4 regions of the Streptomyces sp. NPDC002564 genome follow, and region 1 is predicted to be linked to each of the others. Evidence: riboswitches for the same ligand, from Rfam matches in the RefSeq annotation. Region 1 holds a riboswitch; each other region holds the start of a gene.
The links. Region 1 has a riboswitch for cyclic di-AMP ahead of ACFYXE_RS25995 (M23 family metallopeptidase). Riboswitches for the same ligand answer to the same signal wherever they lie in the genome.
Positions count from the first base shown of each region.

Region 2: linked by a shared signal. The riboswitch ahead of ACFYXE_RS01570 (NlpC/P60 family protein) and the one ahead of ACFYXE_RS25995 (M23 family metallopeptidase) in region 1 are both predicted to bind cyclic di-AMP.
Region 3: linked by a shared signal. The riboswitch ahead of ACFYXE_RS18690 (M23 family metallopeptidase) and the one ahead of ACFYXE_RS25995 (M23 family metallopeptidase) in region 1 are both predicted to bind cyclic di-AMP.
Region 4: linked by a shared signal. The riboswitch ahead of ACFYXE_RS32310 (transglycosylase family protein) and the one ahead of ACFYXE_RS25995 (M23 family metallopeptidase) in region 1 are both predicted to bind cyclic di-AMP.

Region 1 covers NZ_JBIARE010000007.1:416,392-421,237, forward strand. Annotated here, with positions in the region: gene ACFYXE_RS25980 (GNAT family N-acetyltransferase) at 1-215, opposite strand, end outside; gene ACFYXE_RS25985 (HPr family phosphocarrier protein) at 421-702, shown strand; gene ACFYXE_RS25990 (GntR family transcriptional regulator) at 913-1,599, opposite strand; gene ACFYXE_RS25995 (M23 family metallopeptidase) at 1,796-2,599, opposite strand; cyclic di-AMP (ydaO/yuaA leader) riboswitch at 2,612-2,774, opposite strand; gene ACFYXE_RS26000 (M16 family metallopeptidase) at 3,012-4,397, opposite strand; gene ACFYXE_RS26005 (M16 family metallopeptidase) at 4,394-4,846, opposite strand, start outside.
Region 2 covers NZ_JBIARE010000001.1:311,618-316,463, forward strand. Annotated here, with positions in the region: gene ACFYXE_RS01555 (hypothetical protein) at 1-165, opposite strand, end outside; gene ACFYXE_RS01560 (NlpC/P60 family protein) at 257-1,303, opposite strand; gene ACFYXE_RS01565 (hypothetical protein) at 1,658-2,011, shown strand; gene ACFYXE_RS01570 (NlpC/P60 family protein) at 2,124-3,332, opposite strand; cyclic di-AMP (ydaO/yuaA leader) riboswitch at 3,339-3,495, opposite strand; gene pcrA (DNA helicase PcrA) at 3,739-4,846, shown strand, end outside.
Region 3 covers NZ_JBIARE010000004.1:736,143-740,988, reverse strand. Annotated here, with positions in the region: gene ACFYXE_RS18700 (PrsW family intramembrane metalloprotease) at 1-153, shown strand, start outside; gene ACFYXE_RS18695 (aldo/keto reductase) at 165-1,109, opposite strand; gene ACFYXE_RS18690 (M23 family metallopeptidase) at 1,228-2,307, opposite strand; cyclic di-AMP (ydaO/yuaA leader) riboswitch at 2,319-2,466, opposite strand; gene ACFYXE_RS18685 (PP2C family protein-serine/threonine phosphatase) at 2,688-3,872, opposite strand; tRNA gene ACFYXE_RS18680 (tRNA-Met) at 3,984-4,057, opposite strand; gene ACFYXE_RS18675 (alginate lyase family protein) at 4,105-4,846, opposite strand, start outside.
Region 4 covers NZ_JBIARE010000012.1:95,397-100,242, forward strand. Annotated here, with positions in the region: gene ACFYXE_RS32300 (septum formation initiator family protein) at 1-372, opposite strand, end outside; gene eno (phosphopyruvate hydratase) at 472-1,752, opposite strand; gene ACFYXE_RS32310 (transglycosylase family protein) at 2,085-2,810, opposite strand; cyclic di-AMP (ydaO/yuaA leader) riboswitch at 2,815-3,018, opposite strand; gene ACFYXE_RS32315 (transglycosylase family protein) at 3,214-4,311, opposite strand; gene ACFYXE_RS32320 (cytochrome P450) at 4,431-4,846, opposite strand, start outside.

The DNA of each region.
Region 1 (4,846 bases):
CGGTGCACGTCCTTGGCGGACAGCCGGGGGTAGGGCGCGAAGAAGCGGTAGTACTTCGACTCGTCCGAGACCTGCTCGTAGAAGCTGACCAGGCGGTCCGCGTCCTCGGCCGTGATGGGCCTGATCCGGGCGGTCCCCCCGTCGCGCAGCACCACGTCGGCTTCCCAGTGAGCGGGGTAGTCGTGCCGATCCTGCTGATCCGACGGGGTCTGCATGGGGCCAGGGTACGGGTCGCGCGCCCGCGGGGACCGGGGCAGGCTAGGGGGTGCCTCCGCGGTCCCCGTGGATCACGGAGGCCGAGACACCCCCTGGGACAGGTCGAAAGACGCCCGGGAGCAGGACGTATGTCCGACAGAGCACCCGTGACGGCATGAGACACTGGTCTAGACAAGTGTGAGACACCTGGAAGGGCAGCAACACATGGCTGAGCGCCGCGTCAACGTCGGCTGGGCCGAGGGCCTTCACGCCCGACCCGCCTCCATCTTCGTCCGTGCGGCCACGGCCGCCGGCGTCCCCGTGACGATCGCCAAGGCCGACGGCAACCCGGTCAACGCCGCCTCGATGCTGGCGGTCCTCGGCCTGGGCGCCCAGGGCGGCGAGGAGATCGTGCTCGCCTCCGACGCCGAGGGCGCGGACGCCGCTCTCGACCGGCTGGCGAAGCTCGTCTCGGAGGGGCTCGAGGAGCTGCCGGAGACGGTCTAGGACACGTTCCTTCTGGGACACGTTCACAAAGCAGTGCCTCGATGGGGTCGTCCGGAATTCCGGACGACCCCATCGACGTTTGTGCGCGCACATTCCACGCCCGATCGACGGGCCATTCGACGGGAATGGGCGCACGCCGGAGAAACGCACCCATAAAGCACGCCGAAGAGGCCCGGGGCGAATTGCTTCTCTTTGTATACGGCGTCGTCGTTAATTCCGGAGACCCACCGTGTTGACGGCATGTTGCGGATCCCTCACACGGCCGCCCCCGCGCGCGGGCCGCGGCCGGTGGGCGGCCGCCGTCCGCGCGGCGTGCGCGGCGGTGAGCGTCCTGGCGCGGTCCGCGTCCCCGCGGGTCACCGCGTCGACGATCGCGGCGTGCTCGGACCAGGTCTCGGCCGGCGCCGCCGGGGGCTCCACCTCGTACATCCAGGCGACCTTGTGCCGGAGCTGGGTGAGCAGCGCGCTGAGGCCGGGGCTGCCGGACGCCTGGGTGAGCGTCTCGTGGAACCAGCCGTCCAGGGGGCGCAGATCCTCCCCACGGCCGTTCCTGGAGCGCTCCTGGCCGAGCCTGACCAGGCCGCGCAGGACCTTGAGGTGCGCGTCCGTGCGGCGCTGCGCGGCCCGGGCGGCGGCGAGCGGCTCCAGCAGCGTCCTGACCTCCAGGAGGTCGGCGGCCTCCTGCTCGGTCGGCTCGGCCACGCACGCGCCCGCGTGTCTGCGGGTGACGACGAACCCTTCGGCCTCCAGGGTGCGCAGGGCCTCGCGGACGGGGACGCGCGAGACCCCGTAGCGCCGCGCGAGGAGTTCCTCGGTGAGCCGGCCGCCTCTTTCGTAGACGCCCGCGACAATGTCGTCCCGGATGGCCGTGCATACCGAGTGCGCGGGAATGCGCATGACCGGACCTCCGCCTTAATCCCCGCGAAACGCGGTCGACCGACACTCGTTCCGCGACTCTATTGCAGAGCGCGGGAATTTCCGACGGCGGACCGGAATCCATGGATATCTTTTGGCCAAGAACGGCGGCACGGCGAAAGCCCCGGTTCGCCGGGAACCGGGGCTTTCGGTGAGGTGCTGCGGGGTCCGCGTCGGGTCAGACGCCGACGCCGTGCGAGCGCAGGTAGGAGACCGGGTCGATGTCCGAGCCGTACTGCTCGCCGGTGCGGGCCTCGAAGTGGAGGTGCGGGCCGCTGGAGTTGCCGGTGGAGCCCGACAGGCCTATCTGCTGGCCCGGGGTGACCGCCTGGCCGACGCTGACGCTCAGGGACGACATGTGGCCGTACTGGGTGTACGTGCCGTCGTTCATCTTGATGACCACGTTGTTGCCGTAGGCACCGCCCCAGCCGGCCTCGACGACGGTGCCGGAGCCGACGGCGTGGACCGTCGTGCCGGACGCGGCGTGGAAGTCGATGCCGGTGTGGCTGCCGGAGGACCACATGCCGCCGCCGGTCTGGTAGCCCGTGGAGACGTACGAGCCGGAGATCGGGGCGACGTAGCTGTTGAGGCGCTTGCGCTCGGCCTCGCGGGCGGCGCGCTCCTTGGCCTCGCGCTCCTTCTTGGCCTTCGCCTTGGCCTCGGCCTCGGCCTTGCGCTTCTCCTCGGCCGCCTTCTTCTTGGCGGCCTCTTCGGCCTTCTTGGCCGCGGCGGCGTCGTCGGCGGCCTGGCGCTGCGCGGCGGCCTGCGCGTCGATGCTCTCGGCGAGCGAGTCGCCGACGGAGATCGCCTGGGTGAGGCCGGTGTGCTCGAGGGGCGCGTCGTCGGCGGCGGCGAGCGCCGGGGCGGCCAGGCCTCCGATGACACCGGTGGTGGTGAGCGCTGCGACGCCCGCGACATTCGCGGTGGTACGCGTGATGCGGCTGGGACGACGGTGCTTCCCGGTGGCACGGGTGAACGCCATGTGGCGGGTGTTCCTTTCCTTCCCTCTCGCCTACCGGGTTAGCTGACGGGTTCGGAGCAGGAAGGTCTCCTACGGATCCCTCGCCTCGCGGCAAGGTGTCCGATTCACCCCAGGGGACATGTGGGTCCCCGGCTCCCCTGGCTCGCGCCGTACGGGGACTCGGCGATGACTGTCCGGTGCCGCGGCTGCGGCGTACTGCGTGACGAACAGCCGGACCGACGCTAAACGGGGCGTCTTTCAATCGACAAACAGAACGCGACTTTTGTAGCGCACGCCACACCGCAACAGGCACAACAGGCAACGTCCGTACGAATTCGGACATATGAGGACCCCGGCCACCTAAGCGGTCACCGGGGTCCTGATATGTCCTGACTGTGCCTCAGCCCTTCGTGCGCTCCGGGCCGTGCGGGGCTCAGCCCGTGACCACACTCACGTCGCCGATGCCGAGCGCCCTGACGGGCTCCTCGATCCGCGCGGCGTCGCCGACCAGGATCGTCACCAGACGGTCCTCCGGGAAGGCGTTCACGACGGCCGCGGTGGCCTCCACGGTGCCGGTGGCGGCGAGCTGGCGGTACAGCTGCGCCTGGAAGTCGTCCGGCAGGTTCTGCTCGACCTGGTCGGCGAGGGTGGCCGCCACGGAGGCCGCCATCTCGTACTTGAGGGGGGCCACGCCCACCAGGTTCTGCACGGCGACGTCGCGCTCGGCGTCGGTGAGGCCGTCGGCCGCGAGGGTGCGCAGCACCTTCCACAGGTCGTCGAGCGCCGGGCCGGTGGACTCGGTGTCCACGGAGCCGCTGATGGCGAGCATCGCGGCGCCCGTCCCGTCCGGCGCCGAGCGCAGCACCTGGCTGAACGCCCGTACTCCGTAGGTGTATCCCTTCTCCTCCCGCAGGACGCGGTCCAGACGGGACGTGAGGGTGCCGCCCAGGCAGTACGTGCCGAGGACCTGGGCCGGCCACACGCGGTCGTGCCGGTCGGCGCCCACGCGGCCGATGAGCAGCTGCGTCTGGACCGCTCCCGGGCGGTCCACGATGACGATGCGGCCGCGGTCGTCGGCGGTCACCTGGGGCACCGGGCGCGGCTCGCCCGCGGGGCCGGTCCAGGCTCCGACGGTGTCCGCGAGGACGGCGTCCAGGTCGGTGCCGGTCAGGTCGCCGACCACGACGAGGGTGGCCGTGGCGGGCCGGACGTACTTCTCGTAGAAGGCGCGCACGGCCGCCGAGTCGATGGCCGTGACCGTCTCCTCGGTGCCCTGGCGCGGACGCGACATGCGCGAGGTCGCCGGGAACAGCTGCCGGGAGAGCTCCTTGGCGGCGCGGCGCGCCGGGTTGGCGGCCTCGTGCGGGATCTCGTCCAGGCGGTTGCGCACGAGCCGCTCGATCTCGCTGTCCGCGAAGGCGGGGGCGCGCAGGGCGTCGGCGAGCAGGCCGAGCGCCTTGGCGAGCCGGGAGACCGGGACCTCCAGGGAGACCCGTACGCCCGGGTGGTCGGCGTGCGCGTCGAGCGTGGCGCCGCAGCGGTCGAGCTCGGCGGCGAACTCCTCGGCGGAGTGCTTGTCCGTGCCCTCGTTGAAGGCCCGCGCCATGATGGTGGCGACGCCGTCGAGGCCCTCCGGCTCGGCGTCCAGGGGCGCTTCGAGGTGGATCTCGACGGCGACGACCTGCTGGCCGGGGCGGTCGCAGCGCAGCACGGTGAGGCCGTTGGGCAGGGTGCCGCGCCCGGGCGCCGGGAACGCCCAGGGCTTGGCCGTACCGGCCTCGGGCATGGGGTGGAACTGCATCGTCGCGGCCTCGGTCACTTCGCCGCCTCCTCTTCCTCTGCGTCCGCCGCGTCCTCGTCGGCGGCGGTCACGGGTTCGTACACGAGCACCGCGCGGTTGTCCGGGCGCAGGCGCGCCCCGGCGACCTCCTGGACCTCCTGGGCGGTGATGTCGAGGACGCGCTGGACCGCGGTGAGGGCGAGCTGCGGGTCGCCGAACAGGACGGCGTAACGGCACAGTTCGTCGGCGCGGCCCGCGACCGTGCCGAGCCGGTCGAGCCACTCGCGCTCCAGCTGTGCCTGGGCGCGCTCCATCTCCTCCGGAGTGGGGCCCTCCGCGGCGAAGCGGGCCAGCTCCTCGTCGACCGCGGCCTCGATGACCGGGACCTCGACGTCGCCGGACGTCTTGACGTCGAGCCAGCCGAGCGAGGGTGCCCCGGCGAGGCGCAGCAGCCCGAATCCGGCGGCGACCGCGGTGCGGTCCCGGCG
Region 2 (4,846 bases), on a different contig from region 1:
GCCGCCGAGGCCGCACAGCCACAGCAACAGCAGCCGGTGCAGCCCCAGATGACGCCTGCGCAGTTCCCCGAGCGCCAGCCCGCGGTCCGTGAGCAGCGCCTGCCGGTCCGGCCAGGTGCGCAGGTACGCGGGAGGCGGCGGCGGAGGCAGCGTACGGGTAGGCATGGACCCGACATTACTGGGGCCGCCGTGCAGGTCGCCGTGGGGATTGCGGGGGCCGGCGTGCAGGTCGCAGACGGGCGCGCGCCGTTCCGGGTCACGCCACGCGGGCGGCCCCCGCGAACGGCATCTGGTCGATCGGGGCGAGCCGCACCGGGGCGCTCGGGTTGGGGGCGTGGATCATCTGGCCGTTGCCGACGTAGAGGCCGACGTGGCTGATGCCGGAGTAGAAGAACACCAGGTCGCCGGGGCGCAGTTGGGAGCGGGGGACGCGCTCGCCCGCGTTGATCTGCGCGTAGGTGGTGCGGGGCAGGGAGACGCCCGCCGCGCGGTAGGCGGCCTGGGTGAGTCCGGAGCAGTCGAAGGCGTTCGGGCCGGTGGCGCCCCAGACGTAGGGGCTGCCGAGCGCCTTGTAGGCGTAGGAGACGGCGGACGCGGCACGGGCGTTGGGGGCTTCGGCGTGGCCCGGGGCGGCGGCGCGGGCGCTGGAGCGGGCGGCACGGCCGTCCTCCCGGCCCGCGAGGTCGGCGCGCTCGTCGGCGGTGAGCTCGGACAGCAGCCGCTTGGCCTCGCCGAGCTTTCCGTTGATCGTCTTCTTGTGCTTCCTCAGCTCGGCCTGGCGTGCGCGCAGGCCCGTGAGCCGGGCGTCGGCCTCGCCGCGCAGCCGGTCCATCTCCCGCATCTGCCGGCGGACGCCGCCGACGGCCGCGGCCTGCCTGCTGCCGGCCCGGTCGGCGCGCGAGGCGCGCTCCAGGAACCGGTCCGGGTCGGAGGAGAGCGCGAGCTGCACGGAGGGGTCGATGCCGCCGGTGCGGTACTGCGCCGCCGCGAAGGAACCCAGGCTCGCGCGGGCCTTGTTGAGCTTGTCCTCCTTGCGGGCGGCCTCGTCGCGCAGTTCGCCGAGCGACTTCTCGGCCTTCTCGGACCTCTCCTTCGCGCCGTTGTACTTCTCGGTCGCCCGCTCGGCCTCGCGGTAGAGGGCGTCGACCTTGGACTTCACCTCCGCGGGGCTGAGCCGGGGGTCCGCGTGACCCGTGCCGTCGAACGCGGTCGCCGACGCGGCACCGGCGAGCGCGAGGGTGAGGGCGGTGCGGGCCGTGCCGCCGCTGAGCGGACGCCGGCCGGGCTTGCGGTGTGCTGCCACGAAGTGGGGCTCCTTACGTGTCCTGCACGTGGCCGGCGGCAGCCCGCACAGGGGGAGCGGGCCGCCGCCGGGTTTCTCGGCGGTGGTGCCCGACAGCCGTCCTGGGCCGGACGGCGGTGGGGAGTCGGACACCTGGTGGAGGACGCTAAACCTGGGCGTCACGGGTTGGAGAGGGATTGCGCACCATTAACGGAAGTGGGCGGATTCGTGACCGGCTGCGACCGTGTCGTCGCGGGGTGGGATCCTTCCGCCGGCCGACTGCGACCGATGGCCCGATGGCGGCGCGGTCGCCGGGCCGCGGTGGTAAGGGGGCGCCGCCGGGCACGACGGGGGCCCCGGCTAGGCTCCGGCCCCATGGACCTACTCATCCATCTCTTCGTCGGCCTGCACATCATCGGCATCGCCTCGCTGCTGGGCGGCTTCCTGACCCAGGTGAAGCAGATGGGTCAGGGAACCGCCCGCTTCACCCCCGCGATGCTGCACGGCGCGCTGGTGATGCTCGTCACCGGCGTGGCCCTGGTGGGCCTCAACCAGGCCGACGACAACACGGTCAACAACGTCAAGATCGGCATCAAGATGGCCGTGCTGATCGTGATCCTCGGGCTGGTCTACGTGAAGCGGGACGAGGAGAAGGTCGACAAGGCGCTGTTCGGCGCGGTCGGCCTGCTGACCGTCGCGAACATCTTCATCGCCGTGCTCTGGACCTGAGACGTCCGCGGCCGGGTTCCCCGGCGGCACACGCGCGTGGCCCGCATCCCCGGGAGGATGCGGGCCACGCGCGCGTAGAGGGACCGGAAGCCGGGTTCGCGGGCCCGCGGCGTTACGCGGGGCGCACCACGCTGTGGATCGGCATGTAGTAGATCGACTCGACGCGGACGTTCGCGCCCGGCTTCGGCGCGTGGATCATCTTGCCGTCGCCGATGTAGATCCCGACGTGACTGATGTCGTCGTAGAAGAAGACCAGGTCGCCGGGCCTGGCGTCCGCCGTCTTCACGGTCGTGCCGACCTTCACCTGGTCCCACGTCGTGCGCGGCAGGGTGATGCCCGCCGCCTTCCACGCGTCCTGGGTGAGCCCGGAGCAGTCGTACGAGTCGGGGCCGGTCGCGCCCCAGACGTACGGCTTGCCGATCTGGGCCTCCGCGAAGTCGATGACCTTGGCGGCCTTGGTGGCGTAGCCGCCGTCCGTGCTCCCCGAGCCGGTGCCCGCACCCGTACCGGAACCTGATCCGGAACCTGATCCGGAGTCCGATCCGGAGCCCTGGCCCGCGTCCTTCTCCTTCTCGCGCTCGGCCGCCTCCTCCGCCTTGCGCTCGCGCTCCGCCTCGGCGGCCTGCTCGCGCGCCAGCTTCTCGGCCTTGCGCCTGGCCTCCTGCTTCTTCTTCCGCTCGATCTCCGCCAGCCGCGCCTTCTCCTCGGCGGTCAGCTTCGACAGCAGCTCACGGGCGTCGCCCAGCTTCTTCTGGACGGTGTGCTTGCTCGTCCTGAGGTCGTCCCGGGAGTCGGTCAGCGTCTCGAGGCTCTTCGCGGCCTTCCTGCGCTGCTCGGTCGCCGACGCCTGCTGCGTCTGGTAGTCGTCGACCGCCTTCTTCTGGCGGGTGGTGAGCCGGTCCGCCAAGTGGTTCTGGTCGAAGTAGCCCTGCGGGTCTTCGGCGAGCATCATCGTGGCCGTCTCGGAGACGGCACCGGTGCGGTACTGCGCGGCGGCGAAGGAACCGAGCTCCTTGCGCGCGTCGTTGAGGTCGTCGGTGCGCTCGGCCACGTCGTCGAGCAGGCGGTCGACCTTCTTGCGCTGCTTGTCGGTGCGCTCCTTGGCCGCGTTGTACTTCTGGGTGGCGACACCCGCCTGCTGGTAGAGCTCGTCGACCTTCTTCTGGACCTCTTCGAGGCTGGGCTTCGTCGGCGCGGAGGGCGCGGCCTGCGCGCTCTGCGACAGGAGGGCGACGGAGGTGAGGGCTGCCGTCGTGATGCCGAGGGCGGGGGCCGTGCGCAGTGAGGCCGTCCGGTTCCGCGGCTTGCGGTGCGACGCCAAGGAGGCGACTCCTTCCGTAGACCGCCTACCGGGTTAGCTGTCGGGTTCGGGCGGATGCTACGGAAGGTTGCCCTACGGTTCCGTACTGCGTACGGGACCGATTCACCCCAAGGTCTTGGTGGGTCCCCGGCTCCGAACACGTCGGACTCGGCGGGGGCGGCCCGGTCCCGGCGGGGTTCGCCGGTGGGGGAACGAGCAGCCCGCGCAGCACGCTAGCCAACTCGTGTGCTCCGTGTGAAGGCTGATGTTCGGTATGCCCGATACATTTTCGTGACTTTGCGAGGTCTCTGACGCGTACACGGCACGCCGTAGCGGAGCGTGAGCGTCCGCGGGCACCGGGTAGGGAAGACCCTCTGACCGGAACCCGCAGCGGGTTGTCAGTGGGGCCGCCTAGACTCGGGAGGCGATGAGCAGCCTCTTTGATGACAGCTTCCTGGCGGACTTGCAGCCTTCCCGGGCCACGGACGAAGAGCCCCCGCCGCCGCCCGAGGACAACACTCCGGAGCCCATTCCGGACGACTTGTTCGACGGGAAGTTCGACGCGCCCATGACCCGGGACGCGCACTACCGCGACGGTGCCCCGCGCCCGGTCATCGACCCGGCGACCCTCCTCGACGGGCTGAACGAGAACCAGCGCGCGGCCGTGGTGCACGCCGGTTCCCCGCTGCTCATCGTCGCCGGCGCGGGATCCGGCAAGACCCGGGTCCTCACCCACCGCATCGCGTACCTCCTCGCCGAGCGCGGTGCGCACCCCGGCCAGATCCTCGCGATCACCTTCACCAACAAGGCCGCGGGCGAGATGAAGGAGCGCGTCGAGCACCTCGTCGGCCCCCGGGCGAACGCGATGTGGGTGTCGACCTTCCACAGTGCCTGCGTCCGCATCCTGCGCCGCGAGTACAAGAAGCTGGGCTTCACGTCCTCCTTCTCGATCTACGACGCCGCCGACTCCAAGCGCCTGATGGCCCTGGTCTGCCGCGACCTGGACCTCGACCCGAAGAAGTTCCCCCCGAAGTCCTTCAGCGCCAAGATCTCGAACCTGAAGAACGAGCTCATCGACGAGGAGGACTTCGCGGGCCAGGCGGCCGACGGCTTCGAGAAGACCCTCGCCCAGGCCTACGCGATGTACCAGTCCCGCCTCCGCGAGGCGAACGCCCTGGACTTCGACGACCTGATCATGACGACGGTCCACCTGCTGCGCGCCTTCCCGGACGTCGCCGAGCACTACCGCCGCCGCTTCCGGCACGTCATGGTCGACGAGTACCAGGACACCAACCACGCCCAGTACGCCCTGGTGCGCGAGCTGGTCGGCCCCTCGGGCGGCGAGGGCCGCGACACCGCCGCACACGGCGAACCGGCCGAGCTGTGCGTGGTGGGTGACGCGGACCAGTCGATCTACGCCTTCCGCGGCGCGACCATCCGCAACATCCTCCAGTTCGAGGAGGACTACACCGACGCGACGACGATCCTCCTGGAGCAGAACTACCGCTCGACGCAGACGATCCTGACCGCGGCGA
Region 3 (4,846 bases), on a different contig from region 1:
GTGCCGTATCCGGCCTACGGCCACCCGCCGTACGGCCACCCGCCCCACGGCCCGGCTCCCCACCCGTACGGGCAGGCCCCCTACGGTCCCTCGTACGGGCAGCCGCAGCCGTACGCGGCCTACGGCTACCCGGCGTACGACCCCTACCGCTAGCGCACCGGGCGTTACGCGGAGGCCGCCGTCAGCCGTCCCAGCTCCGCGTCGGTCAGTTCCAGGTCCGCCACCGCGAGGAGCGCGGGCAGCTGCTCGACCGTGCGGGCGGAGGCGATCGGCGCCGCCACGGTGGGCCGGGCCGCGAGCCAGGCCAGGGCCACCGTCGCCACCTGGGCGCCGCGCCCCTCGGCGATCTCGTCGAGCGCGGCGAGCACCCGGTCGCCGCGCTCGCTGCCCACGTACTCCTCGACGCGGCCGCTGCGCGCGCTCTCGACCTGCGCGCCGGGGCGGTACTTGCCGGTGAGGAAGCCGGACGCGAGCGCGAAGTAGGGGACGGCCGCGAGGCCGGAGCGGGAGGCGACCTCCTGCAGCGGGCCCTCGTAGGTGGCGCGGGAGACCAGGTTGTAGTGCGGCTGCAGCGCGACGTAGCGCGCGAGGCCCTCGCGGTCGGAGAAGTCGAGGGACTCCTGGAGACGCTCGGGGCTGATGTTGGAGGCGGCGATGGCGCGCACCTTGCCGGCCCGCACCAGCTCGTCGAGCGCGCCGATGATCTCCTCGACCGGCACCGACGGGTCGTCGAAGTGCGTGTAGTAGAGGTCGATGTAGTCGGTGCCCAGGCGCCGCAGGGAGGCGTCGGCCGCGCCCTTGACGGTGGCGGCGGACAGGCCCTTGTACTCGGGGTGCGAGCCGACCTTCGTGGCGACGACGACGTCGGCGCGGTTGCCGCGCTCGGCCAGCCACTGGCCGATCAGGGTCTCGGACTCGCCGCCCCGGTTGCCCTCGACCCAGGCCGAGTAGGCGTCGGCGGTGTCGATGAAGTTGCCGCCCGCCGCGGTGTAGGCGTCGAGGACGGCGAAGGACGCCGCCCGGTCGGCGGTCCAGCCGAAGACGTTGCCGCCCAGGGAGAGCGGGAAGACCTCGAGGTCGGATGCGCCGAGTGTGCGAAGAGAAGTCATACGTTCCGCAACACCCGCGGCGGAAGGGGAATTCCGCGCTGCGGAGCGGAATCCCGTGGTGCGGGGCGGAGTTCCGGCGGGGCCGCGGAGCCTCAGCTCCGCGGCGGGACCGTCCGGCTCAGGGGTTGAGGCCCTTGCCCTGCAGCCAGCCCAGGGGGTCGATGCCGGCGCCGCCGGGCGTGTGGACCTCCATGTGCAGGTGCGGCCCGGTGACGTTGCCGGTCGCGCCGACGCGGCCGATGACGTCGCCCGTGGAGACCTTCTGGCCCGCGCTGACGTTGAGCGAGGACTGGTGGCAGTACCAGATCTCCGTGCCGTCCTCGAGTTCGAGCACGGTGCGGTAGCCGTACGCGCCCGCCCAGCCGGCCTCCTTGACGGTGCCGGTGTGCACGGCCTTGAGCGGGGTGCCGGTGGGCGCCGCGAAGTCCAGGCCGGTGTGGTGCCCGGAGGACCACATGGAGCCGGCGTCGCCGAAGTGCGAGGTGAGGGTGTACGAGGAGGTGGGGATGACGTAGCTCTTGGCGAGCTTGGCCAGGCGCTCGGCCTCCGCCTTCGCCTTCTTGGCCTCTTCTTCCTTCTTCTTCTTGGCGGCGGCCTTGGCCTCCGCCTCCTTCTCGGCCGCCTTCTGCTGGGCGGCGGCGTCCTCGGCGGCCTTCTTGACGGCGGCGTCCTCGGCGGCGGCCCGCACGGCGGCGTCGGCCTGGTGCTGCTGGTTCTCGGCCTGCTCCATGATGCGGGCGCGCAGGGCCTCGCCCGCGCCGGTGGTGCCCTGCTCGGCGTCGGCGGCGCTGACACCGGCGGCGGTGAGCGGGGCCGCGGCGGTCACCGCGGTGGTGTCCGAGGCGTGGTCGTCGGACATCAACGAGCCCACGCCCGGCAGGGACTTGGCCTCCGGCAGCGAGTCCGCGACGGCGGAGACGCCCGGCAGGTCGGGCATCGAGATGGAGACCGGCGGCTTGCCGTCCTGCGCGGTGGCGATGCCGCCCGCGCCGACGGCGGCTATGACACCCACGCCGAGGACGGTGGAGCTGCGGGCGAGCCCGCCCCCGCCCTTCTTGTGCACACGGTGCCTGCCGCGGACGGGACGGACGGAATCCTCGGTGGGGTTCCACTCCTCGAAAGAGCCCTCGTCGTACGCACCGAAGTCGTCGTCATTCGATGGGTACACGGCTTGGGGGGCAGGCCGGTTGGACGCCACTGGGGCGCACTCCTTTCCTTCCTTCTCGCCTACCGGGTTAGCTGACGGGTTCGGAGCAGGAAGGTCTCCTACGAACATCCGGCACGGAGGCACAGATGCCCGATTCACCCCAAGTTGGTGGTTCCCCGGCTCCCTTGCGGGATTAGGCGCGTGCGCACGGAGCCGCCTCTAGTGACGGCTGGGACGACCGCGCTGCGTTATCGAACGTTAATAGACAGCGCCTCCGTATTCCAAGCCGTTCCGGTTGATCGTTAACGCTCATCGGGCGTACACAACGGGACACGGAGGTGCGGACCGGGGCGAGTCGACCCCGCGTCCTCAAACACCGGAACTCCACATTCCCTTGACAGTGCGTCAGATGTTATGCGGAGTGGTGTACGTCAGTCACCGGCGGTGACGTCCGGATCCCCGGCGACCGGCCTGCGCACCGCGAGCAGCGCCATGTCGTCCGTCATGCCGCCCCCGGTGTGCCGCCGCACCTCCTGCGCGAGCGCGGCGAGCAGCGCGTGCGGACCGCCGCGGCCCGGGAAGATGCGCCCGCCGAGCCGGGCCGCCGGATCGTAGAAGGCGCCCGCCTCGTCCCGCGCCTCCGACAGGCCGTCCGTGTAGAAGAGCAGCAGCGCGCCGGGCGGGAAGTCCGACTCGTCCGCCCGGTCCGGCCAGACCCCCAGGTCGCCCATACCGAGCGGCAGCGCGGGCTCGGTCGCCGACAGGACGCACAGCCGCCCGTCGCCGCGCAGCAGCAGGGGCGCCGGGTGCCCGCGGTTGATCAGCCGCACCGTGCCCTCGCCGTGCCGGATCTCGGCGAGCACGGCGGTGGTGAACCCCTCGAACGCGTCGAGGCCGTCGCGCCGGGTGCCCTCGCGGGCCAGCGCCCGCTCCAGGCGCTGCGCCACGGCCTCCAGGGTGGCTTCCTGCTCGGCGGCCTCCCGGAAGGCGCCGATGACGACGGCGACCGCCGCGACGGCGCCCATGCCCTTGCCGCGCACGTCGCCGACGATGAGCCGTACGCCGTGCGGGGTGTCCTGCACCGCGTACAGGTCGCCCCCGATGAACGCGTCGGCCTGCGCCGCCTCGTAGCGTGCCGCGATGTCCAGGCCGCCGATGCGCGGGTCCGGTTCGGGCAGCACGGCGCGCTGGGTGGCCTCGGAGATGGAGCGGGCGATGGCGAGCCGGTCGTTGCCGCGCCGCACGACGCGGTTGATGACGATCGCGAGGGCGGCGACGGTCACCACGGTGATGACCTCGGTGACGGCCTCGACGTGGCTGCTGACGGAGTTGCCGTAGTGCAGGAAGAGGACCGCGCCGGTGGCCGCGGCGCCGGTCAGGACGGTGTTCAGCCGCGAGTAGAAGGGGGCGGCGATCAGCGGGGCCGCCGCGAAGAGGGGGGCCGCGGTGAAGTCGGGCGGTGTCGACGCGTCGTAGATGACGCCGAGGACGAGCAGCAGGAGCGGCAGGGCACGCACGAAGGCCCGTTCGTGCGGGGTGGTCCCTGCGTCGTCGGTTCCTCCTCGCTGCCCCACCGCTTGTCTCCCGCCGGCTCCGCGCCCATGACCGCGCTCCATCCAGGGTTCCCGGAGCGGGGGGAGGCTGCGACCTGGTGTGGGCCGACCGGGTTACGGCCGGGAAAACACCCGAGGCCGGGAAGCTGATGCTTCCCGGCCTCGGGCCTTCAGTAGCGGGGACAGGATTTGAACCTGCGACCTCTGGGTTATGAGCCCAGCGAGCTACCGAGCTGCTCCACCCCGCGTCGGTGAACACAACACTACGCCATCGGAAGGGGTGCGTCGAACCACTTCAGGCGTTGTCGGCGTGCGTGAGGGTCTCCCAGGCCACGAAGAGGTCGTCCGTGCCCTCGGGCCGCCGCTGCTCGGTGTACCTCTCGGTCTCCGGCATCGCCAGCTTCAGCCGCCCCCGCAGGTGGTTCAGGCCGACCTCGGTGTCGGGCCCCATGTCGCGCTGCACCTTGCCGCCGCACAGCCAGCCCGGTGCCGCGGCGCCCAGCTGGTACTTGGCGTGGAACTCGAAGGCGGCCCGCAGCCGGTCCTTGACCTCGCCGTACAGGTCGACGCCCTGGTGCCAGGCGGTCTCCGCCATGTGCGAGGTGGCGGCCAGCGAGTAGCTGGCGTGCTTGAAGTTGCGGCAGGTCTCCTGCGAGAGCCCGTCGGCGTAGGTGCCCTGCCCGAACCAGTACTTCTTCAGCTCGGCCGCGGTGTCGATGCCGCTGCCCTTCGGGGAGACCGGGAGCTTGCCGTCCGACTCCAGGTAGAAGTAGGCGGGCACCCGCGCCCTGAAGTGCTGCACGGCCTTCTCGAAGGTGGGGTGGTCGTCGAGGAAGACGGCCATGGACATGGTGGCGTCGGCCATCACCAGGTCCCAGTTGCCGTTGCGCTCGACGGAGCCGTCCTTCACCTGGGGCAGGTAGGCGTTGCGCAGCATCCGTTCGAAGCGCAGCAGTTGTCCGTCGCTCCAGCCGTCGTACGTGTAGCGCACGGCCTCGGCGGCGCGGGCCCAGGAGGAGGCGGCCCAGGCGGTCTGC
Region 4 (4,846 bases), on a different contig from region 1:
GATCACCGTGAAGCCGGTCTCGCCCGGCAGCACGTAGTGCAGGCGGTCCCGGATGCGGTGCTCCGCGTACGCGTCGTCCTGCCAGCGGGCCTTCTCGTCGCGCAGCTTCTCGACGTCGGCCCGGTGCTCGGCGCGCTGCCTGCGCAGGTCGTCGACCTCGGCGCGCTGCGACACGTACTGCCGCATCGGGTACGCGAGGGCGACCACGAGGGAGCAGAGCACCAGCGCGAGCAGGGCCGCGCGGCCGGTGAGCCGGGAGCGGCGCGCCTGGCGCTTGGTCTGGGAGCGGTAGACCCGCTCGGCGGTCTGCTCACCGAGCAGCCGCAGGCGGGTCGCCGTGGAGAACCGGTCCTTGGTCCCGGCCTTGGGCATGGTTCCGCCTCCCCAGAGCAGCGCGTATACGTACGTACGTCCCCGCACACGGTACGGGACCGGGTGCGGGGACGTAGGTAACTACGTGGCGCTAAGAGCTCAGCCCTTGAAGCGCGGGAAGGCGCTGCGGCCGGCGTAGACCGCGGCGTCGTCCAGGATCTCCTCGATGCGCAGGAGCTGGTTGTACTTGGCGACACGCTCGGAGCGGGCCGGGGCGCCGGTCTTGATCTGGCCGCAGTTGGTGGCGACGGCCAGGTCGGCGATGGTGACGTCCTCGGTCTCGCCGGAGCGGTGCGACATCATGCACTTGAAGCCGTTGCGCTGGGCCATCTCGACGGCGTCCAGGGTCTCGGTCAGCGAACCGATCTGGTTGACCTTGACGAGCAGGGCGTTGGCCGAGTTCTCCTCGATGCCGCGGGCCAGGCGCTCGGGGTTGGTGACGAACAGGTCGTCGCCGACGAGCTGCACCTTGTCGCCGAGCTTCTCGGTGATGACGTTCCAGCCGGCCCAGTCGTCCTCGAACAGCGGGTCCTCGATGGAGACGAGCGGGTACGAGGCGACGAGCTCCTCGTAGTACTCGGTCATCTCGGCGGCCGAGCGGGACTTGCCCTCGAACTCGTACGTGCCGTCCTTGTAGAACTCGGACGCGGCGACGTCGAGGGCGAGCGCGATCTGCTCGCCGGGGACGTAACCGGCCTGCTTGACGGCCTCGAGGATGAGGTCGAGGGCGGCGCGGTTGGAGTCCAGGTTCGGGGCGAAGCCGCCCTCGTCGCCCAGGCCGGTGGACAGGCCCTTGTCCTTCAGGACCTTCTTGAGGGTGTGGTAGACCTCGGTGCCCCAGCGCAGGGCCTCGGAGAAGGACTCCGCGCCGATCGGGGCGATCATGAACTCCTGGATGTCCACGTTCGAGTCGGCGTGCGACCCGCCGTTCAGGATGTTCATCATCGGGACGGGCAGCAGGTGCGCGTTCGGGCCGCCGAGGTAGCGGAACAGCGGCAGGTCGCTGGCCTCGGAGGCGGCGTGCGCGACGGCGAGGGAGACGCCGAGGATGGCGTTGGCGCCGAGCGAGCCCTTGTTGTCGGTGGCGTCCAGGTCGAACATGGCCTGGTCGATCAGGCGCTGCTCGGTGGCGTCGTAGCCGACGAGCTCCGGGCCGATCTGCTCGATGACGGCGAGGACGGCCTTCTCGACACCCTTGCCCTGGTAACGGTTGGGGTCACCGTCACGGAGTTCGATGGCCTCGAAGGCACCGGTGGAGGCACCGGACGGAACGGCGGCACGACCGGTGCTGCCGTCGTCGAGGCCGACCTCGACCTCGACCGTGGGGTTGCCTCGGGAGTCCAGGATTTCCCGGGCTACGACGACGTCGATGGACGGCACGAGCATCTCCTTCTGGGATGTGACGCATTTACGCGAGCCGCTTCGGCCCTGCGTCTCCTGAGCCTAACGGGCTCCGGGGCTTCGGCCAGCCGACCGCCCGTCCCGTGGGACGCGCGCGGGCCCAAATACCCGGGAAACAGGACGGAAGCCCGCGTTTCTACTGGCCGGTAGCTCGCTAGGGGCGAACAGCCGGTGCCCGGCCGCGGGCGGCACCGGACGCGGACATGGCCCCGCCCCGGTGCGTACGGGGGATACGCGCACCGGGGCGGGGAGCCCGTGGGGACGGGGCGGCCGTGCGTCCGCCGAGGCACGGCCGGGAGGGCCGGTCAGCCTCAGCTGAGGTGCAGCTGCTGGCCGGGGTAGATCATGTCGGCGTTGTCGATGATGTCGCCGTTGAGCTTGTAGACCTTGTGCCAGCCGCCCTTGACGTGCTTCGCCTCGGCGATCTTGGACAGGGTGTCGCCCGTCTTGACCTTGTACTCGCCGTCGCCCTTCTTGACCGTCTTGCCGGTCGGGGTCTCGACGGTCTTCTTGCTGTCGGTCTGCGGCGTGGGCTGCGGCTTCGGCGCGGCCTGCTCCTGCGGAGCCTGCTGCTGCGGAGCCTGCTGCGGCTGCGTCTGCTGCGGCTGCGGCTTGGTCTGCTCCTGCTGCGGGGCCTGCTCCTGCGAGCCGCCGCCACCGCCGGAGGCGTTGGAGAGGCCGGTGCCGCAGTTCGGCCAGGCGCCCTTGCCCTGACCGGCCAGGACCTTCTCGCCGATCTCGATCTGCTGGGCCTTGGAGGCCTTGTCGGCGGTCGGCGCGTACTTCGTGCCGCCGTAGGCGGACCAGGTGGACGGCGTGAACTGCAGACCGCCCTGGAAGCCGTTGCCCGTGTTGATCGACCAGTTGCCGCCGGACTCGCACTGGGCGACGGCGTCCCACTCGGAGGCGGTGGCCGCGCTGGCCGAGCCCGCCGCCATCAGCGGGGCGGCGACGGCGGCACCGGTGACGCCGACGAGCGTGGCGACACGGGTGGCCTTGGATGCGCGACGGTGCTTGCCCTTGCCGTTAAGCAGCATGAGTTGATCCCCTACACCGACGCCTGCGAGGTGAGCTGTCGGGTTCGGGCCGATGTGGTTGCCCGGTCGCGCTTCCTTGAGTGCGACTTCACCCCTAGCCGTTCCCGCCCGTCTCCCGGCCTCCCCGCCTTGCGGCTGGTGGCCCTTCAACGGACGGACCCGGCACAAACCTTGGGTCCCCCGCTCCTGCCTACGGCGCTCATGAGCGACGACTGTTCCCGTCCGGCCGTTGGCAGGATTCGGCGTACCGACCGGCGGGGCCCACCAGTGGCGAGCGGTCACGACCGTAGACACGCGCTCGCCGGAATTTCAAAGACGATCAGGGCTTCTGAGACCCATCTCTCACTCGCACCAAACGGGACATACGGCACGAAGTCCCCGGCCGACTCTTCGTCAACTTCCGTTACTTTTCGCCCAGATCGAGGCTCTGACCGGGGAGGATGAGGTCCGGGTCGCCCCCGACGGTCTTCTTGTTCGCGCTGTAGAGCCGGTGCCATCCGCCGTCGACCGCCAGGTCGTCCGCGATGACCGAGAGGTTGTCCCCGGAGCGCACCGTGTACGTCCCGTCGGCGACCTTCCCGGTGCGCTCCGCGCCGCGCGAGGCGTGCCGTCCGGAGCGGCCGTCCGCGCTCTCGCCCTCGTCCGCCCGGTCGCCGCGGTGGCGGCCGGAGGAGCCGTCGGAGGCGTCGCTCCCGCCGGTTCCCGCGGCCTCGCCGGCCTCGTCGGACCCGCCGGCGGGGTCGGCCGAGTCCTCGGGGTCCGGCGAAGTGGAGTCCTTCTCGCCGGACTTGTCGGAGTCGTCCTCGCCCCCGGCGTCGCCCTTGCCGCCCTTTTCGCCGGACTCGTCGTGATTCTTGTCTCCGGCGCCGTCGCCGGAGCCGGGCGTGTCGTCCGCGTCGCCGGACGGGTCCGCGGAGTCCGGGGCGTCACCGGACGGCTCGTCGGTCGCGCCGGACCCCTTGCCGTCCTTCCCGTCCTTGCCGCCCTTGCCGTCCTCGGAGCCCGTGGAGCCCTTCGTGCCCCCGGAGCCCTTCGCGTCCTTGCCGTCGGACCCCTCGGCGTCGCCGGACGGGTCCGAGGGCTGCGGGGTGACCGGGCCGCCCGGGTCCACGTCGGCCGCGGCGCCGCCGTCGGTGAGACCGGCGATCGGGGCGCAGCTCGGCCAGGCCTGCGGACCCTTGGCGTCGAGGATCTTCTCGGCGACGGCGATCTGCTGGGACTTGGAGGCCTGCTCGGCGCTCGGCGCGTACGCGAGGCCGCCGTATCTCTCCCACGTCTCCTGGGAGAGCTGGAGCCCTCCGTAGTACCCGCTGCCGGGGTTCGCGCTCCACGCGCCGCCGCTCTCGCACTCGGCCAGCTTGTCCCACGTGGTGGTGTCCGCGGCGCTGGCGCCGGTGGCGCCCAGCAGCGGGATGGCGATGGCGGATCCGGTGACTCCTGCCGCGACGATGAGGGCCGGGGCTTGGCGGGGGCGTCGGTGACGACCATGGCCGGAGAGCATGCGGTTGCCTTTCAGGAGACTGCTGCGACTACCGGGGCGCCGGGGGCGCCCAAGTCGTCGTGAACGTAGCCGCACTCGAACGCTTGTCACAAGTCGATGCAGCGGAGATCACGTGAAAGTCACATTCCTGACGGACCGTCACCGTGGGCTTCTCCGGGCACCGTCCTCTGTGCGGTCGTGAACTCCACGGGCAGGGTGCGCAGTCCACGCATGATCAGCCCACCACGCCAGCGCAAATCGGCCGGATCCCCCGCGAGTTGCAGGTCGGGAAGGCGGCGCAGCAGCGTCGCGAGCGCGGTCTGCCCCTCCAGGCGGGCCAGCGGGGCGCCCAGGCAGTAGTGGATTCCGTGCCCGTACCCGAGGTGCTGGTTGTCGGTGCGGGAGAGGTCCAGCGTGTCCGGCTCCGCGAACCGCGCGGGGTCGCGGTCGGCGGCGGCGAGCACGACGAGGACGGGGTCGCCCGCGGCGATGTCCTGGCCCCCGATCGTCAGCGCCTCGGTCGCGAACCGCCAGGTGGCGAGCTCGACCGGACCGT